3 regions of the Streptomyces sp. NPDC051976 genome follow, and region 1 is predicted to be linked to each of the others. Evidence: riboswitches for the same ligand, from Rfam matches in the RefSeq annotation. Region 1 holds a riboswitch; each other region holds the start of a gene.
The links. Region 1 has a riboswitch for cobalamin ahead of AB0M29_RS32585 (ribonucleoside-diphosphate reductase subunit alpha). Riboswitches for the same ligand answer to the same signal wherever they lie in the genome.

Region 1 (4,377 bases):
CGGTCGGCCTTGGTCTCCAGCCGCTCGATCTTCTCCACCGAGTCCATCCAGCGGAAGCAGAACCGGGCCTTCTCCCGGATGGACGGGATCTCCTCGACGGCGTCGAACGCGGCGGCGCGGTCGGCCGGATCGGGCAGGTAGGTGTCGAGCAGCGTCAGATAGAACTGGACGTGCACGGCCTCCTCGAAGAGCTGCCGGGACAGGTAGAGCCGGGCCTCGGGCGAGTTGATGTGCTTGTAGAGGGTGAGCACCAGGTTGTTGGAGACGATCGAGTCGCCGGTCGCGAAGAAGGCGACGAGGCGGCCGATCATGTGCTGCTCGCCGGGGGTGAGCTTGGCGAGGTCGGCCACGTCGGAGTGGAGGTCGACCTCCTCCACGGTCCAGGTGTTCTTGATGGCGTCGCGGTAGCGCTCGTAGAAGTCGGGGTAGCGCATCGGGCGCAGGGTCAGCTCGAAGCCCGGGTCGAGCAGGTTCTTCTCCGCCGCGGGGGTGGTCGTGGTCATTACTGGCAGGCCTCGCAGGACTCGGGGTTCTCAAGGGAGCAGGCGATCGCGTCGGGGTCGACGGCGACCGGTACGGGGACGGGGGTGGCCGTCGCCGCCCGCGCCGCGCGGGCGATCCGCGTCGCCGGGCGCGACCGCAGGTAGTACGTGGTCTTCAGGCCCTGCTTCCAGGCGTACGCGTACATCGAGCTGAGCTTGCCGATGGTCGGCGTCTCCAGGAACAGGTTGAGCGACTGGCTCTGGTCCAGGAACGGGGTACGGGCCGCGGCCATGTCGATCAGCGCGCGCTGCGGGATCTCCCACGCGGTGCGGTACAGGTCGCGCACCTCGGCCGGGATCCAGCTGAAGCCGCTGACCGAGCCGTTGGCGTCGCGCAGCGCCTCGCGGGACTGGGCGTCCCAGACGCCGAGCCGCTTGAGGTCGGCGACCAGGTAGGAGTTGACCTGGAGGAACTCGCCCGACAGCGTCTCGCGCTTGAAGAGGTTGGAGACCTGCGGCTCGATGCACTCGTAGACACCGGCGATGGACGCGATGGTGGCGGTCGGCGCGATGGCCAGCAGCAGCGAGTTGCGCATACCGGTGGCGGCCACCCGGGCGCGCAGCGCCGCCCAGCGCTGCGGCCAGTGCGGCTGCGTGGCGAAGTGGTCCGGGTGCAGTACGCCCGCGGCGGTACGGGTCTGGTCCCAGGCCGGCAGCGGGCCGTTGCGCTCGGCGAGGTCGCAGGACGCCTCGTAGGCGGCGAGCATGATCCGCTCGGCGATCCGGGTGGAGAGCGCCTTCGCCTCGGCGGAGTCGAAGGGCAGCCGCAACTGGAAGAAGACGTCCTGCAGGCCCATCACCCCCAGACCCACCGGGCGCCAGCGGGAGTTGGAGCGGCCGGCCTGCTCGGTCGGGTAGAAGTTGATGTCCACGACGCGGTCGAGGAAGGTCACGGCGGTGCGGACGGTCGCGTCCAGCCGCTCCCAGTCCATCTCCCGGCCCTCGCCGCCGCCGGGCAGCACGAAGGCGCCGAGGTTGACCGAGCCCAGGTTGCACACGGCGGTCTCGGAGTCGTCGGTGACCTCCAGGATCTCGGTGCACAGGTTGGACGAGTGGACGGTACGGCCGGGCAGCGCGGTCTGGTTGGCCGTACGGTTCGAGGCGTCCTTGAAGGTCATCCAGCCGTTGCCGGTCTGCGCCAGGGTGCGCATCATGCGGCCGTACAGCTCGCGCGCCGGGAGGGTCCGCTGGGCCAGTCCCGCGGCCTCGGCCGCCCGGTACGCGGCGTCGAAGTCGTCGCCCCACAGGTCGACCAGCTCGGGGACGTCGGCGGGGGAGAAGAGCGACCAGTCGGCGTCGGCCTCGACGCGGCGCATGAACTCGTCGGGGATCCAGTGCGCGAGGTTGAGGTTGTGGGTACGCCGGGCGTCCTCACCGGTGTTGTCGCGCAGCTCCAGGAACTCCTCGATGTCGGAGTGCCAGGTCTCCAGGTAGACGGCGGCGGCGCCCTTGCGCCGCCCGCCCTGGTTGACCGCGGCGACCGAGGCGTCGAGCGTCTTGAGGAACGGCACGATGCCGTTGGAGTGGCCGTTGGTGCCGCGGATCAGCGAGCCGCGGGAGCGGATGCGCGAGTAGGACAGGCCGATGCCGCCCGCGTGCTTGGAGAGCCTGGCGACCTGGTGGTAGCGGTCGTAGATCGAGTCCAGCTCGTCCAGCGGGGAGTCCAGCAGGTAGCAGGAGGACATCTGCGGGTGCCGGGTACCGGAGTTGAACAGGGTGGGGGAGCTGGGCAGGTAGTCCAGCGCGCTCATCAGCCGGTAGAGCGCGGCCACCTCGTCGGCGGCCCGGACGCTGTCGTCCTCGGCCAGACCGCAGGCGACGCGCAGCATGAAGTGCTGCGGGGTCTCCACGACCTGACGGGTGATCGGGTGCCGCAGCAGATAGCGGCTGTGCAGGGTGCGCAGCCCGAAGTAGCCGAAGCGGTCGTCGGCGCCGTCGTCCAGTGCCTGGCCGACCAGCGCGTCGAGCCGCGCCTGGTGCAGGGCGACGAACTCCGCCGTACGGTCGGCGATCAGGCCCTCGCGGTGGCCGACGGCGACCGACGCGGAGAAGGACACCGCGCCCTGCCCGGCGGCCTCGTCGGCGATCGCCCGGGTCAGCAGGCGCGCGGCCAGCCGGGAGTACGCGGGGTCCTCGGAGATCAGCCCGGCGGCGGCCTCGGTGGCGAGTCCGCGCAGTTCCGCGGCGTCGGAGGCGGCGTTGCGGCCGCGCAGCGCGGCCGCGGCCACCCGGCCGGGGTCGGTGTCCGGGAGGTCGGCCGTGAGCCGGATCAGCGTGCGCAGCAGGTCGGCGCCGGGTCCGTCGTCGGGCTCGCCGGGAGGGGGAGCCGCGGCCGGGGACACGCGGGGGGAAGCGAGCCGGAGGTCGGCTGCGGCGGGGTCTGCGGGCGCGATGGTCACGGTGGTGCGGTCTCCCTCATGCGCGGCGGCGGCCACGCGCGAGGGCAGGCAGGCGGGCAGCCGGGCACACGCCCGCACACATCGGGCAGGGGCATGCCGCACCGCGTCCGCCGGCCCAATCCGCGAGGCCCGGACACAACTGCGCCCGGTGGCCGGGCGCGCGGTCGGCAGGTCCTCGGACTGTGCGGGGCGCACGCGTGGCACGCACCGCTCACCGTTGCGGGGCAGCGCCGGATTCACACCGGCTTCCCCTGCTCGACAGCGAGGTCGAGCATACATGTAGTGGTGCCCTATCCAGGCACCACCACATGTTGTGTCGCTTGCGACTTTCGGGAATAAACAGCCGTCTGTCGCAGGGCGGTTCAGGCGGCCCGGTCGTACTGCGGCCGGCGGCTCTCGGCGGCGCGGGCGGCGTCCGCGGCGCGGAGCTGCGCGGTGATCCGGGCCTCGGCGCGCAGGCCCAGCGCGGGGACGAAGGTGAGGACGAGGAGGAGGACGGAAAGGGCGGCGATGTCGAGGAGTGCGGTCATGGGTCAATCGTGCTCTCGCTGCTTACTCGCGAACAGTGGCAGCGCTGCCGCACTACCGCAACATCCTGCCAAGTGGCATCCTCGGATCCATGCTGAAGAACGTCGCCGCCGTCCTCCTCGAAGGGGTGCATCCGTTCGAACTGGGCGTGGTCTGCGAGGTGTTCGGCCTCGACCGCAGCGACGAGGGGCTGCCCTCCTACGACTTCGCGGTGGTCTCCGCCGAGGGGCCGCTCCTGCGCACCCACGCCGGGTTCGACCTGTCCGCGCCGTACGACCTCGACCGGCTGGACGAGGCCGACCTGATCGCGGTGCCCGCCGGGGACTCCTATGTCGAGCGGGACTTCCCGCCCGAGGTGCTGCGGGCGCTCAACCGCGCCGTCGAGCGCGGCGCGTGGGTGCTCAGCGTCTGCTCGGGGGTCTTCGTGCTGGCCGCCGCAGGGCTGCTCGACGACCGCCGCTGCGCGGCGCACTGGCGCCACACCGAAACGCTGGCCCGCCGCTATCCGCAGATCACCGTGGAGCCGGACGTGCTGTACGTGGACGACGCCGGGGTGATCACCTCGGCGGGCACCGCGGCCGGGATCGACGCCTGCCTGCACCTGGTCCGCAAGGAGCAGGGCAGCGCCGTGGCCAACGGCATCGCCCGCCGGATGGTGGTGCCGCCGCATCGCGAGGGCGGCCAGGCGCAGTACGTGGACCGGCCGCTGCCGCGCGCCCAGAGCGACACGGTCACCGGGGTGCTCTCCTGGATGGAGCGCCATCTGGACCGCGAGGTGACGGTGGAGGAGCTGGCGGCGCGGGCCCACATGTCGCCGCGCACCTTCGCCCGCCGCTTCCAGCAGGAGACGGGCACGACGCCGTATCGCTGGCTGCTGGGCCAGCGGGTCCTCTTGGCGAGGGAGCTGC
Region 2 (4,377 bases), on a different contig from region 1:
GCTCCGGTCGGTCAGGACGCGGTCAGCTCGCCGCGTACCGTGCGGGCGGCCGTGACCAGGTTCTCCAGGGAGGCCCGGGTCTCGGGCCAGCCGCGGGTCTTCAGGCCGCAGTCCGGATTGACCCACAGGCGGTCCGCGGGGATGGCCCGCAGTCCGGTGCGGAGCAGCTCGGCCGCCTCGTCGGCGCCCGGCACCCGGGGCGAGTGGATGTCGTACACGCCCGGTCCCGCCTCGCGCGGGTAACCGTGGGCGGCGAGCTCGCGGGCCACCTGCATGTGGGAGCGGGCCGCCTCCAGGCTGATGACGTCGGCGTCCAGGTCGTCGATGGCGCCCACGATGTCGCCGAACTCCGCGTAGCACATGTGGGTGTGGATCTGGGTGTCCGGGCGCACGCCGCCGGTGGTGAGGCGGAAGGACGCGGTGGCCCAGTCCAGATACGCGGGCCGGTCGGCGGCGCGCAGCGGCAGCGTCTCGCGCAGCGCGGGCTCGTCGACCTGGACGACCGACGCGCCGGCCGCCTCCAGATCGGCCACCTCGTCGCGCAGGGCGAGCGCGACCTGCCGTGCGGTCTCGCCGAGCGGCTGGTCGTCGCGGACGAAGGACCAGGCCAGCATGGTGACCGGGCCGGTGAGCATGCCCTTGACGGGCCGCTGGGTGAGGGACTGGGCGTAGGACGTCCAGCGCACCGTCATCGGCGCGGGCCGCGAGATGTCACCGGCCAGGACCGGCGGCCGTACATAGCGGGTGCCGTACGACTGGACCCAGCCGTGCCGGGTGGCGAGGTAGCCGGTGAGCTGCTCGGCGAAGTACTGCACCATGTCGTTGCGTTCGGGCTCGCCGTGCACCAGGACGTCGATGCCCGTCTTCTCCTGGAAGGCGATCACCTCCTGGATCTCGGCCCTGATGCGCTCCTCGTACCCGGCCGTGTCGATCCGGGCCGCCCGCAGGTCGGCGCGCGCGGCGCGCAGCTCGTCGGTCTGCGGGAAGGAGCCGATGGTGGTGGTCGGCAGCAGCGGCAGACCGAGGTGCGCGCGCTGGGCCGCGGCCCGCTCGGCGTACGGCTGGGAGCGGCGGCCGTCCGCCTCGGTGATCGCGGCGGTACGGGCCCGCACCGCGGGGTCGCGGGTGAGGGTGGAGTGCGCGCGGGAGGCCAACCCGGCGCGGTTGGCGGCGAGTTCGCCCGCGATGGCGCCCGTGCCCTCCGCCAGACCGCGGGCCAGGGTGACGACCTCGGCCGCCTTCTGCCGGGCGAAGGCCAGCCAGCGCAGGATCTGCCCGTCGATGTCGCGCTCGGCCGCCGCGTCGAGCGGCACGTGCAGCAGCGAGCAGGAGGCCGCCACGTCGACCCGCCCGGCGAGGCCGAGGAGGGTGCCGAGGGTGGACAGCGACTTCTCAAGGTCGTTGACCCAGACGTTGCGGCCGTTGACGACGCCCGCCACCAGCCGCTTGCCGGGCAGGCCGCCGACGGCGGCGAGGTCGTCGAGGTTGGCGGCGGCGGGCCCGGTGAAGTCCAGGGCGAGACCGTCGACCGGGGCCTTGGCCAGCACCGGCAGCGCCTCGCCGAGCCGGTCGAAGTACGACGCGACCAGCAGCTTCGGCCGGTCGGTGAGGCTGCCGAGGTCGCGGTAGGCGCGGGCGGCGGCGTTCAGCTCGGCCGGGGTGCGGTCCTGGACGAGCGCGGGCTCGTCGAGCTGCACCCACTCGGCGCCGGCCGCGCGCAGGTCGCCGAGGACCGACGCGTACACCGGCAGCAGCCGGTCGAGCAGCGTGACCGGGGCGAAGTCCGAGGGCACCCCCGGCGCGGGCTTGGCCAGCAGCAGATAGCTGACCGGCCCGAGCAGGACGGGCCGCGCGGTGTGGCCGAGCGCGAGAGCCTCCCGCAACTCGCCCACCTGCTTGGCGGAGTCGGCGGTGAAGACGGTGTCCGGTCCCAACTCGGGCACCAGATAGTGGTAGTTGGTGTCGAACCACTTCGTCATCTCCAGCGGCGCCACGTCCTGGGTGCCACGGGCCATGGCGAAGTAGCCGTCGAGCGCGTCGGTTTCGACCGCGGCGCGGTGCCGGGCGGGGACGGCGCCGACCATCACGCTGGTGTCCAGGACGTGGTCGTAGTACGAGAAGTCACCGGTGGGCACCTCGTGGACGCCCGCCTCGGCCAACTGCCGCCAGTTCGCCCGGCGCAGGTCGGCGGCGGTGCGGTGGAGGGCGTCGGCGGTGACACGGCCCTTCCAGTACCCCTCGACGGCCGTCTTCAGTTCACGGTGGGGGCCCTGGCGGGGGTAGCCGTACACGGTCGCCCGTGCTGCCGCGGCTGCGGACTTCGCTGTCACGGAAATCTCCTTCGCGAGATGATTCCTGAACATCCCGGCGACGGGACGCGGACGCGAAGGGACTGCGCGACCGGCGGACGCGTGACGCGCCTTCCGCGCGTACGTCCGCCTGGTGTGCACGCCGACCCGCCCACGAGGTCACCGGGACACCGCACGCGATCGGTCGCGTACGGGCAACGGGCAGGTCTTCGGACTCGCGGGCACGCCTGCCGGGGCAGACACCTACTGGCCGTCGCTTCCCGGATCCCGCGGATCCAGTGCGTATGACGGCGGTTGTTCCCACTCACCGCTGCGGGGCAGTCCCGGATTCCCACCGGGTTCCCTCTTGCGACGCACCTGCCTGGCGGGCAGGGGCGAACCAGTTGCACACGCCACGTTAGGGGGCGGGCGCCCTCCTCGGCAGCACAGTTCGCCATCCGAAACGGATCACGCCCGGTTTCGGGCCTTCGCCCTCCCGCCGGCTGCTCGGGTCCGCCGGACTCATTGCGCGTTCATGACTGAATCTGGTACTAAACACTCACCTTCGAGCATGACGTGCTGATTCTCTGCTGTCGTGGCGGTCGAAGGTCTGACCAGCCTGATCGGAGGAGCCGGGTGAGGGACGCACGGGTGATCGCCGTCGACGTGGGCGGCGCGGACATCAAGGCGGGGCTCCTGGAGGACGCTTCGGCGCATGTCGGCGGATGGATACGGCGGCCGACCGGGCAGGCGGCGGGCCCCGAGCGGGTGATCGCGAGCATCGTCGAGCTCGTGGCCGAACTCCAGGCCCGGGCCGAGCGGGAGGGCGCGCCGGCGGCCGCGGTGGGGCTCGCCGTGCCCGGGATCGTGGACGAGGAGGCCGGGGTCGGGATCTACTCGGCGACCATCGGCTGGCGTGACGTGGCGTTCCAGGCGCTGATCGAGGAGCGCACCGGGCTGCCGACCGCGGTCTGCCACGACGTACGCGCCGGTGGCACGGCGGAGGCGCGGCTCGGTGCGGGCCGCGGCCGCGGCGACTTCCTCTTCGTCCCCGTGGGGGCCGGGATCGGCGCGGCGGTCATGACCAAGGGCCACGCGCGGACGGGCGCCACCCACCGGGCGGGGGAGATAGGCCATCTCGTCGTGCGCCCCGACGGTGAGCGTTGCGCGTGCGGGGCCCACGGCTGCGCCGAGGCGTATGCCTCCGCGCCCGCCATCGCCCGCCGCTACCTGGCCGCCACAGGCCGGTCCGCCGAGCCCGCCGAGGTCGCCCGGCGCGCCGCCGCGGACGACATGGCGGCAGGCGCCGTATGGGACGACGCGGTCGAGGCGCTCGCCGACGCGCTGCTCGCGACCGTCTCGGTGCTCGACCCCTCGCTGATCGTGCTGGGCGGCGGTCTGGCCCGCTCCGGCGGCCAGCTGCTCTTCCCGCTGGAGAACGCGATGATCTCCCGGGCCGGCGTCCAGGCGATCCCGCCGCTCGCCCCCGCCGTGCTCGGCGACCGCGCCGGGTGCGTCGGCGCCGGCCTGGCCGCCATGGACCTCGCCGCACGGCTGCGGACGAGCCGCCGCCGGGTCACGGTGTTCGCCCGCTGACGCCCGCACGGACACGCCGGCCTCCTTCATGTGCCGGGGTGATGGTTTCCGCCAGGTTTTCGCCCCCGGTGGGTTTCATCCGGCCTTCTCCGGTACTTTCCTGCGGTCGCCGAAGGTGGCCGCTATCTTCGGAAAGTACTGATCCGAGCGAATCGGGGCAGGCGTGGGGGGAGTGGAGGGGACTGTGGGGCATGAGGGGCGACCCTTATGGCGCAGGAGCACAGCCTGTGGCAACGAAGGTGAGTGTGTGGAGGTCGCCTTGGGACATGAGCAGGTGCTCGCCCGTGACTCCAAGAACCCTTCAGGTCCGACGCTGAGCTTCACCGGCTCCGCATGGACGTTCTTTCTCCATGCCGTCGTCTCAGGGGAGTTCGACGGCTCATGACGATCTCTTCACAGCGGCAAGGGGGCGAGGTCTGATGGACACCAGGGAAATCACCGCGCAGCGGTCGGGGACACCTTCTCCGCGGCCATCCGGCGGGGTCGGCGAGGT
Region 3 (4,377 bases), on a different contig from region 1:
GGCGCTCCTCGCCCTCGACGGCGGCCCCGACGGCCTCGACGTGATGCGCCGGGTGGTGGCCGGGGCGCCGTCCTGGCTGGCCCCGGGCGGCTCGCTGCTCGTCGAGACCAGCGAGCGCCAGGCGCCGCCCGCCGTGGAGATCTTCACCGCGGGCGGCCTGACCACCCGGGTGGCGACCTCGGAGGAGCTCTACGCGACCGTAGTGATCGGCACCCGCCCCGCCCTCCCGGCGGGCGACGCCACGTCGCGGACACGCCCTGGGCCGCGTTTCCGCGGATCACGCGTGGACCGCCCATGACTCGCCGACAGGCGAGTGCCTTACTCCGGCCGGTCGAGCGCGCAGTCCCCGCACAGCGCGCCCGCCCGGTCGGGTGCCGCGCGGTAGATGAGACAGCAGCTGCGGCGGCGGAAGGCGCGGCCGGGCGGGGCCGCCGTCGTGCTCGTACCGGCCAGCGGCGGCCGGTCGAGCAGCAGCGCGGTCACGGCGCGTACCCGGGCGGCGGACGCCGGGCGGGCGGCGGCGAGCATGGTGGCGGCGCCGTTCAGGGCCGAGGCGGTGTTGCCCCACAGGATGTGCGGGGACACCCGCCACGGCGCGACGGCGTCGGCCAACTCGCGTACCGGGCCGTCGAGTACGTGCCGGGCGAGCGCGTCGGCGAGCCGTTCAGGATCGGCGTCGGCGTCGGCGTCGGCGCCGACGGTGACGGCGGAGTGCGGGAGCGACAGCGGCCAGGGTCCGCCGAGGGTGGGCTGCCAGCGCAGCCGCGCCAGGCTCACCCCGGTCGGGGCGGCGCCGCCCAGCACGGCGACGGCGAGTGCGGGGGAGACCAGCCGTGCCACCAGGCCGAGATGGGCCACGGACGCGGCGACCCGCTCCTCGACGGCGTCCGGCCGCTGCCCGCCGCCCGCCGCGAGAAAGCCGCGGACGGCCGCGATCCGCTCGCCCAGGACGGCGGGATCGTGGGCGAGTTCGCCCATCGAGCGCCACGGCTCGCGCGGCGGCGCGTCGTCGGGGTGTGTCAGGGCGGCGAAGAACGGCCCGAGCGCGGCCAGTTCGGCGATCAGCGGCTCCGCGGTGGAGGCGGAGGCCGGGTCCGTGAACGACGCAGGGGCCGGCGGCTGGGCGGCCGCCGGCCCCGCTTGAGTCGGTTCGCTCACGCGCCGACCGGGTCCACCCGGGTGGCGCGGGCGGAGGCCGTCGCCGCCCGCGGGCTCAGCACCCGCTCGGCCAGCGGCCCGAAGGCCAGCCCGATCACCGTCCACAGCAGGAGCTGCGCGGCCACCGAGTAGAAGCGGAAGGAGAACAGCACGTCGGCCGGGAACCCCGGATAGACGATCCTGCCCTTCCCGTCGGTCAGCGGCAGCGGCGTCTCGGTCGCGTGGTTGCCGAAGTGCTCCTTGTTGTACGCGAGATGGCCGAGCGACGGCAGGACGAGCATCACCACGCCGATCGCCACCACGAACGCCCCGGCGGCCAGCAGACTGGCGTTCCAGTTGCCGTACCGCTCCTTGAGGCGCTGGCCGAGCCACACCGCCCCGACCAGGAACAGCAGCGAGAACAGCACCATCAGCAGATACAGGCCGCTGCGGGCCTTGATGGTGTCCTCGTGGCCGATGGCGGGCGGATTGGCCGGGTACTTCAGGAACGGCACCAGGTAGATGCCGAGGAACCCGCCGCCCGCGACCAGCAGCGCCAGGGGACGCGCCCGCAGCCCGCCGGTACGGCCCAGGCACACGCAGTACGCCACGGCGAAGAGCGCGCCCATCGCCATGCCGAAGAAGATCATGCCGACGCCGATACCGACGTTGGCCTGGATGCTCCGGCTGAACAGATCGGGGCCCGCCGCCTCCGCGGGCAGCCCCGCGGCCTTGTCGAGCGCCGCCTGCGCGGCGTCCCGGCCACTCTCGTAGTCGATCGCCTTGTTGATCTGCGGCTCGGCGAAGATCCTGGCGAACAGGAACGCGAGCAGGCCGGCCACCGCGCCGACGAGGACGCCGCGCAGGATGAGTTTCTTTTCCATGTCGAGTTTTCCGTCGGTCCGCTCAGCCGGTCAGTGGCAGGGGAAGCCGAGGAAGTGGCGGGCGTCGTGCACGAACTCGTGGATGTGCATGTCCTTGCCGAACACGGAGACGGCGCCCTGGTCGACACCGATGAAGTAGTAGACGGCGAACGCCAGAAGCGCGGTGCCGACCAGCCACATCACCGCCTTCGAGATGGGCATGACAATCGGCGTGGCGGACGTGGTGGGTGCGGACACACTGCTCACGGGTGAGCCTCCTTCAGGGATTCAGCGTCCCTCGGTCGAATGGGGCGTCGTGACGGCGAAGTATCTGACTCACCGGTTGTCTCCTCGATGGACACCGGATTCACAGTGGCGCGACCGTGCCGGATTCTCACCAGCTTCCTCACGCCATCACGGGACAAAGCGTATGGGCGGCTGAATGGGCACGTCAATCGTGCCCACCCCGGCTGTGACATACGCCGCTTGACCGCCGCGGCGCATCAACCGATCGGTGGACCACCGGGATCCACCGGATCGGCGCCAGGAGCCGCCCGCTGGTCGATCCGCCGGAAGGGCCCCGCACGGGATTGTCGAGTCAACGGCAGAACGCCGGACGGTCGCCCGAGGAGGCACGGGGAATGTCGGTCATCGAGGTCGAGCACCTGCACAAGCGGTACGGGAACGACGTGGCGGTCCACGACGTGTCGTTCAGCGTCGAGGAGGGCGAGATCTTCGGCGTCCTCGGCCCCAACGGGGCGGGCAAGACCACCACCGTCGAGTGCCTGTCGGGCCTGCGCCCCGCCGACGGCGGCCGGGTCTCCGTCCTCGGCCTCGACCCGCGCGCCGACCGCGACGCGCTGCGCCAGGTGCTGGGCGTACAACTCCAGGAGAGCGGCCTGCCGGACAAGTTGAAGGTCCGCGAGGCGCTGGAGCTGTACGCGTCCTTCTACGAGCGGCCGGTCGAGGTGGCGCCGCTGATGGAGCGGTTGGGGCTGGCGGACAAGGCGGACACCCGGTTCAAGAACCTCTCCGGGGGCCAGAAGCAGCGGCTGGCCATCGCGCTGGCGATGGTCGGCGGCCCGAAGGTGGTGATCCTCGACGAACTGACCACCGGGCTCGACCCGCACGCCCGCCGGAGCACCTGGGAACTGGTGGAGCAGGTCCGCGACGCGGGCGTCACCGTCCTGCTGGTCACCCACTTCATGGAGGAGGCCGAGCGGCTGTGCGACCGGCTCGCGCTGATCGACTCCGGGCGCGTGGTGGCCGTCGACACCCCCGCCGGGCTGGCCTCGCGCGGCGGGCAGACCCAGCGGATGCGGTTCCGGCCGTCGGCGCCGCTCGACGAGGAGCTGCTGCGGGCACTGCCCGAGGTGACCACCGTGACCTGGCACGGCCCGCAGATCGAGATCGGCGGCACCGGGAACCTGGTGCAGGCCGTCACCTCGCTGCTGGCCCGCCGCCACATCATCGCCGCCGACCTGCGGGTCGAACAGGCCAGCCTCGACGACGCCTTCATCGCGCTGACCGGCCGCGACGAGCTGGTCTGAACCCGCCCCCTTCCGCCCCTCACCCGAACCACCAGAAGGAGAACCAGACATGAGCGTGCAGGCCCTGCCCACCCTCAGGATGACCAGGAAGGGCTTCCGCACCCTGACCGTCACCCAGGCGAAGCTGCTGCTGCGCGAGCCCGCCGCACTGATCTGGCTGGTCCTGCCGGTGGCGATGGTGGTGATCTTCGGCAACATCCCGGCGTTCCAGACCGCGCAGAAGACCCTGGACGGCAAGAGCGTCATCGACGTCTACGTCCCCACCATCGCCGCGATGGTCCCGCTGTTCGTGGCCTTCACCGCACTGCCGACGACGATGGCCTCCTTCCGCGAGAAGGGCGTGCTGCGCAGGCTGTCGGTGAGCCCGGTGCCCGCCGCCGGGATGCTCGCCGCGCTGCTCGCGGTGGTCGCCGCCGTAGCCGCCGTCGGGGTCGTGCTGATCACCTCCATCGGCGCGCTGGCCTTCGACGTCCAGGCGCCGGCGAACCTCGGCACGGTCTTCGTCGCCTTCCTGCTCGGCAGCACGGCCGTCTTCGCCCTCGGCCTGATCGTCGCCGCCCTCGCCAGGACCGCGGGCGAGGCCAGCGGCCTGGGGGTGCCGCTGATGGTGCTCAACTTCTTCTTCAGCGGCCTGTACTTCCCCGTGGCCCAGATGCCGCACGTGCTGCAGCGCATCGGCGAGTTCGTCCCCTTCGGCGCGGTGATGGCGGCCTGGGCGGGCACCGGATCGCTATGGCAGCACCTGGCCGTGCTGGCGGCGTACACCGTGATCGGCAGCCTGGTCGCCGCCCGCGTGTTCCGTTGGGAATGATGGACCGGTGAACGAG

Region 2: linked by a shared signal. The riboswitch ahead of metE (5-methyltetrahydropteroyltriglutamate--homocysteine S-methyltransferase) and the one ahead of AB0M29_RS32585 (ribonucleoside-diphosphate reductase subunit alpha) in region 1 are both predicted to bind cobalamin.
Region 3: linked by a shared signal. The riboswitch ahead of AB0M29_RS29370 (CbtB-domain containing protein) and the one ahead of AB0M29_RS32585 (ribonucleoside-diphosphate reductase subunit alpha) in region 1 are both predicted to bind cobalamin.

Annotation. Positions count from the first base shown of each region.
Region 1 is NZ_JBFAXL010000044.1:8,321-12,697, reverse strand. It holds gene AB0M29_RS32590 (ribonucleotide-diphosphate reductase subunit beta) at 1-503, opposite strand, end outside; gene AB0M29_RS32585 (ribonucleoside-diphosphate reductase subunit alpha) at 503-2,884, opposite strand; cobalamin riboswitch at 3,090-3,262, opposite strand; gene AB0M29_RS32580 (hypothetical protein) at 3,304-3,471, opposite strand; gene AB0M29_RS32575 (helix-turn-helix domain-containing protein) at 3,561-4,377, shown strand, end outside.
Region 2 is NZ_JBFAXL010000010.1:177,557-181,933, forward strand. It holds gene metE (5-methyltetrahydropteroyltriglutamate--homocysteine S-methyltransferase) at 12-2,330, opposite strand; cobalamin riboswitch at 2,492-2,708, opposite strand; gene AB0M29_RS14060 (ROK family protein) at 2,925-3,884, shown strand; gene AB0M29_RS14065 (DUF397 domain-containing protein) at 4,069-4,269, shown strand.
Region 3 is NZ_JBFAXL010000036.1:14,460-18,836, forward strand. It holds gene AB0M29_RS29355 (putative protein N(5)-glutamine methyltransferase) at 1-298, shown strand, start outside; gene AB0M29_RS29360 ((2Fe-2S)-binding protein) at 319-1,158, opposite strand; gene AB0M29_RS29365 (CbtA family protein) at 1,155-2,021, opposite strand; gene AB0M29_RS29370 (CbtB-domain containing protein) at 2,052-2,201, opposite strand; cobalamin riboswitch at 2,304-2,431, opposite strand; gene AB0M29_RS29375 (ABC transporter ATP-binding protein) at 2,642-3,550, shown strand; gene AB0M29_RS29380 (ABC transporter permease) at 3,600-4,361, shown strand; gene AB0M29_RS29385 (sensor histidine kinase) at 4,369-4,377, shown strand, end outside.